2 regions of the Photobacterium sp. GB-50 genome follow, and region 2 is predicted to be linked to the other one. Evidence: predicted binding sites of a transcription regulator. Region 2 holds the regulator's gene; the other holds the start of a gene.
The links. Region 2 encodes CRP, which controls carbon source genes, mostly activating them, when cyclic AMP is high. Its sites were predicted from a motif close to TGTGANNNNNNTCACA; they were not measured.
Positions count from the first base shown of each region.

Region 1: recB (exodeoxyribonuclease V subunit beta) is a predicted target of CRP. The motif match lies at 1,560-1,575, and genes of this name have one in related genera.

Region 1 is NZ_PYNX01000015.1:11,830-15,048, forward strand. It holds gene recC (exodeoxyribonuclease V subunit gamma) at 1-1,359, shown strand, start outside; gene recB (exodeoxyribonuclease V subunit beta) at 1,634-3,219, shown strand, end outside.
Region 2 is NZ_PYNX01000009.1:17,875-21,093, reverse strand. It holds gene astD (succinylglutamate-semialdehyde dehydrogenase) at 1-461, shown strand, start outside; gene C9J41_RS12760 (DUF1338 domain-containing protein) at 506-1,294, shown strand; gene C9J41_RS12755 (hypothetical protein) at 1,350-1,532, opposite strand; gene crp (cAMP-activated global transcriptional regulator CRP) at 1,721-2,353, opposite strand; gene C9J41_RS12745 (OsmC family protein) at 2,733-3,137, shown strand; gene C9J41_RS12740 (phosphoribulokinase) at 3,207-3,219, opposite strand, start outside.

The DNA.
Region 1 (3,219 bases), on a different contig from region 2:
GGGTTTGATTTAATGAATGGTCGCACTAAAGCGGGCGATCGTTCTCGTCGTGATGATGACCGTTATCTTTTCCTTGAAGCATTATTATCAGCGCAAGAAACCTTATATATCAGCTACGTGGGTCGCTCAATTCAAGACAACGCAGAAAAAATTGCGTCTGTGCTAGTCAGTGAGCTGGTGGAATATTGTCAGCAAGGTTATTGCTTAGAGGGGGATGAATCTCTTCCTGTCGATCAATCAGCCGAAAACATTAAACAAAAACTGATTGAGCACCATCCCTTAGTGCCATTTAGTCCGAGTGCTTTTATCGGGAGTAATAGCAGTTATGCCATTGAATGGCTACCCGCTGCTGCTCGTGAAGGGCAAGCGAGCCAACCTTTCCAATTAGGTGAACTTCCTCCAGAACCGATTGCCGATGATCAACAACAAGTATTAGAGCTTGCTGAGTTGCAGCGTTTCTGGCGTTTACCGGTACGTTATTTCTTTAACCGTCGTCTGAAAGTCTACTTTGAGCCGCCAATGGGATTATTGGAAGATGATGAACCGTTTGTGCTGAATCATCTTGAAAGTTATCACGTTAAAGATGAGCTATTAGCATTATTGCTTGATGCTCAAATGACCAATAAAGATCCGGATCAGATCTTCAGTCATTTCGCTCAAGAGCAAAAAGCAGCGGGCAAGTTACCTGTAGCGGCATTTGGTGATATTGATTTAGATGCCAGTCGTCTAGCAGTACGTGAGTTAGTTAGCCAGATTGAGCCATTAATTCATGCGCCATTAGATGATCAGGAAGTGGCAATAACACTAACGATAAATGGTCATGCCGTATTACTTCAAGGTTGGCTGAAACAGCGCTATCAATCAGGTTTAATGCGTTTTCGTAGTGGTAAAGTGCGCTCGGTAGATTTACTCGCGGCTTGGTGTGATCACTTATGTTTAGCGATTAGCCAGCCAGAATTGAACCAGAAAACACATATTATTGGTACCGATAAGCACCTTGTCATTAATGCGATCGAAGCGAGTAAAGCACAAGGTTATTTACAAGAGCTTATCGAGTTGTATTACCAAGGTTTGAATCAACCTTTAGCGTATTTTCCGAAAACAGCACATGCAGGTATTCAAGCGTGTGTTGATAAGCAAGGTAACTGGAAAGACGATGAACAAACCATCGAGAAAGCCTACAGCAAAATGGCAGATTGTTTTAACGATGGTTACTTCTTTGCAGGTGAAGGCGCGGATGAATACATCAATCGAGTATGGACACATTGGAATGATGAACTTGCACAGAATAGCTATGTGTTGGCACTGAAAGTACTACAGGCTGCAGTATTAAATAGTGAAGAAGTAAAGCCGGAATAAGGGGTAGTGTGGCCGCCAGCAAATCATTATTAGTTGTAGGGTGCTTGCTGTACGGCCACCGGTCCAGAGGTGACCAAGTTTCTGGCGCTGATACTAACCAACCGCTGTAATACAAACCGTGAGTAAGTTCTCACAATATTAGAATATAACAAGATTTGATCGCTCAATATTCGCTTATAAGTGTTTGATCACAGTAGTGATGTGAGCAAGATCACCTTGAGCTTCAAGGGATCATTGGAGTGATCGAGTTTTACGATATGGGACAAGTAAAATCATGACGGTACAAACGCAAACCAATATTTTGCAGCCAATGGCCTTTCCATTGCATGGTACACGTTTAATTGAAGCATCTGCCGGTACGGGCAAAACATTTACTATTGCCAGTTTATACCTGCGTCTATTACTCGGTCATGGTAATGCAGAAACGCGTCATGCTGTTGAATTAACGGTTGATCAAATACTGGTGGTGACTTTTACCGAAGCGGCAACGGCAGAGCTTCGCGATCGTATTCGTGGCCGTATTCACGATGCGCGTTTAGCGTTTAGTCGTGGTGTGAGTGGCGATCCCGTTATAGCCCCGTTACTGCAAGAGTATCCCGATCATAAAGCGGCAGCCAATATTTTACTGCAAGCTGAACGTCAAATGGATGAAGCGGCTATTTATACCATCCATGGTTTTTGTCAGCGAATGTTGACTCAAAACGCGTTTGAATCAGGCTGTCGTTTCAACAATGAATTTGTCACCGATGAAAGCCAATTGAAGAACTTGGTGGTTGCGGATTACTGGCGTAGTCATTTCTATCAGTTACCACGAGCGCTTGCTTGTCAGATCCGTGATTTATGGTCATCGCCGCATGCGCTATTAAAAGATATTGGCAATAGTTTAACAGGTGCTCCCGTTAAACTTTCTGTAGCGGCTATGACGGCAAGTTTAGAGCAGTTACATCAGCAAAATATCGAACGCATTAATGAATTTAAAGCATTATGGAAACAGCACTTCGCTGATTTAGAAGCGTTAATTGCCAATTCAGACGTGAATAAACGTAGCTATACCAAAAAGAGCCTACCAACGTGGCTCGCTCAAGTGAATGAATGGGCCAATCAATCGACTGAGAATTATGAATTACCGGATAAATTAGAGAAGTTTCACCAACAGGAACTGATCACTAAAACCCCGAAAGGTGAAGCACCACAGCATGCGGTATTTGTTGCGGTTGCAGATTTACTTGATAACCCAGCGACATTACGCGATCCCTTATTAGCGCACGCGATTGAACATTGTCGTATTTTACTGGCGGAGGCAAAAGCCCATAAAGGGTGGTTATCGTTTGATGATCTCTTAACGCAGTTAGGCGCTGCGATCGACAACGATCAAGATGATCTACTGGCAAGTAAGATCCGCAGCCAATATCCAGTTGCGATGATCGACGAATTCCAAGATACCGACCCCTTGCAGTACGGTATCTTCAGTTCGGTGTATCACGATCACCCTGAATGCGGATTGTTTATGATCGGTGATCCTAAGCAGGCGATTTATGCGTTTCGTGGGGCAGATATTTTTACTTATATTCAAGCCCGTCGTCAGGTTCAAGATCATTACACATTAGGTACCAACTGGCGTTCAACGGCAGATATGATTGCGTCGGTAAATAGTGTCTTTGATACCCCTAATAGCCCGTTTATTTATGATCAAGATATTACGTTTGACCCTGTTGGTCATAGTCCGAAAGCACCAGATCGTAGCTGGTGGCTAAACGGCGAACAACAACACGCGCTCACGTTCTGGTTGCAAGATAGCCTCGATGGTAAGCCTATTACCAAGGGCGATTATGAGTCGACGATGGCAACGGCGACAGCCGC
Region 2 (3,219 bases):
AAACTCAACGACAATTAGTATCGCTTGGTGGCGAAGTATTGGTAGAGGCAAAGCGCGGACAGGGAGCGGTGGTTACACCTGGGATCGTTGATGTTACGAATATCGAAAATTTACCCGATGAAGAATACTTTGGCCCATTATTGCAGGTAGTGCGTTATCAAGATCTTGCTCAAGCCGTGTGTCTTGCGAACGACACCCGTTATGGCTTATCAGCCGGGCTTGTATCAACCGATGATAGTGAATGGCAATATTTTATTGATCATATTCGCGCGGGGGTTGTAAATCGTAATCGCCAGTTAACGGGAGCGAGTGGAGATGCACCGTTTGGTGGCCCAGGAGCATCTGGTAATTTACGCCCAAGTGCTTACTACGCTGCTGATTATTGTGCTTACCCAATGGCATCAATGGAAGGTGAGGCAACATGCTTACCTGAGCAGTTATCTCCGGGTATTTCACTCTGAGACTAATAGGTTCACTGTATTACTTACAGTAAGGATTGTGCAGCATGGAACAATTATTTACCGCGTTATGGCAAGATTATACTCAGCGATTATGCCCTTCAGCGCTGAATATTCGGCAATTACTTACCGAAGATGCGCCACTTAGAAATGATCATATTGCGTTGCGTACTTTTGCACTACCGAAATGTGGTTTAGCAAGATTAGCGGCCCCTTTTATTGCGGTAGGTTATAAACCCAAAGGTCGATATCATTTCAAAGCGAAAAAGTTATATGCAGAGCACTTTGAACATCCCGATCCTGCTGCGCCTAAAGTATTTATTAGTGAACTGCAATTAGGATTATGTTCAACAGAGTTACAAACAGAAGTACGTCAGCTTGTCGATCAAGTTGATGATGCTTATTTTGCTGATCCTGCTTTTCTTTCTCAAGGTAAACCATGGCAATTAAGCCGTGATAGTTATCAGTTTTTAAATGCAGAAAGTGAATATGCAGGGTGGGTGGCAGCGCATGGTTTTGGTGCTAATCATTTTACTATTGATATTAATCAGCTTGAGCAATTTAATGAAATTTCTGAAGTGAACCATTTTCTCGAATCAAGTGGTTTTGACATTAATCAGGCGGGAGGTGCGGTAAAAGGCGATCCTACTGTGATGTTAGAGCAATCAGCAACCATGGCTGATAAAGTCATGGTCACGTTTTCTGATGGTGAGATGTTGGTCTCTGGCGGATTTTATGAGTTTGCTAAACGTTATTTACAGCCTGATGGTGAGATTTATACCGGATTTGTTGAAGCTTCGGCAGATAAGATCTTTGAAAGTACTTATAACTCTTGAACAGTGTAAACAAGGCAATAAAAAGCAGCCAATTGGCTGCTTTTTTTTAAATCTGTTAATTATCGAGGGGCGATCCCCAAATACCACTGTCTTCAACAGGACAGCGACGTAAACCTGTTTGCTGTTCTAAATAACAACGACGGTCACTAAAGCCTGTCATCTCAATAGTTGTAGGTTGAGGAGCGATAGCACCAGGTACAGTGGTGTAGCTATTCGGGGCAAAACGTTCAATATCCATATAAAAACCAAAAAAAGATGAACTCCATTCATTGCTTGAATTTAGCATTTAATTTGAGCAATACAAATTAATTAATGGCATTAATGACACACTTTTTAAAGGTATTTATGGGGGGATTATTAATCAATAAGAAATAAAAAAGCCGCAACAGTGTGCGGCTTTTTTCGTACGGTTAAAGACGTTAAAAATTAACGCGTACCGTAAACAACAATCGTCTTACCGTGAGCAGAGATAAGGTTCTGCTCTTCAAGCATTTTCAGAATACGACCCACTGTTTCACGAGAACAGCCAACAATTTGACCGATTTCTTGACGAGTGATCTTAATCTGCATGCCATCAGGGTGCGTCATTGCATCTGGTTGTTTTGCAAGATTTAGCAATGTCTGTGCGATACGACCTGTAACGTCTAAGAATGCCAAATCACCTACTTTCTGGCTTGTCACTTGTAGGCGACTTGCCATTTGAGCAGATAAGCGCATCAGAATATCAGGGTTAACCTGAATTAACTGACGGAATTTTTTGAATGAAATTTCTGCTACTTCACAAGGACTTTTCGCACGAACCCAAGCAGTACGCTCTTGATCTTCTTCGAATAAGCCAAGCTCACCAATAAAGTCACCTTGGTTTAGGTAAGAAAGGATCATCTCCTTACCTTCTTCATCCTTGATTAGTACAGCAACAGAACCCTTCACAATGTAGTACAACGTTTCTGCTTTCTCACCTGCGTGGATCAGCGTACTTTTCGATGGGTACTTGTGAATATGACAATGGGAAAGAAACCACTCTAAAGTTGGATCTGTTTGCGGTTTACCTGGAACCATATTACTAACTTCCTCTGCATTTGTTGCCCAACAGCATTGGTTTCTTTTCTAACTTTTATCACGAGAAAAAAAACTGCCTACTGATAGGGTATCCATTCAGCCGCTGGGCTGCAAGCTAACTTGAATAAGTTAGAGTGTATCCTTTTTCTGCGCCTTTTTCTTGATATTGATCTAGTAGATTCGTTCATTTCATATGGATAACTGTGCACAGGATCACAATGCGGCGAGATAATTTTAAGTGGTGCGATAAGTAATGATTATTACGACGATTTTTAGAGAGGAAAAAAGTTGTTATTAAGGCGGAGAATTAGGATTTACATTCATTATTTAATCAATAAGACTAGAGACAATTATTGGGCGTTTGAATAAGGATTAAGCGATGCAGTCCCGAGTAAAATGGGTAGAAGATATGACTTTTTTAGGTCAATCTAGCTCCGGTCATAGTGTAGTCATGGATGGTAATGGAGGGGATAAAGCTCCAAGTCCAATGGAATTGGTATTAATGGCGGCGGGAGGGTGTAGCTCAGTAGATGTTGTCAGTGGTTTACAATCCCAAGCGCAAAATATTGTGGGTTGTGAGGTTCTTATTTCAGCTGAGCGTCGAGAGCAAGCGCCACGTTTGTTTACCGCAGCCAATTTGCATTTTATTGTTTCAGGTTTTGATTTAAATGAAACCTTAGTGGCTAACACCATTGCTGATTCTTTAGAGAAATATTGCTCTGTATGCTTGATGATTGCTGAAAAGGTTAAGTTGACTCATTCGTATGAAATCATCACTGCTTAATAATGATTGAGATGAAAAAGGTTGGTGTTTGTGCCAACCTTTTTTCTATTTATTTTCGTTTGTGCAAACTTAACTGATTTTC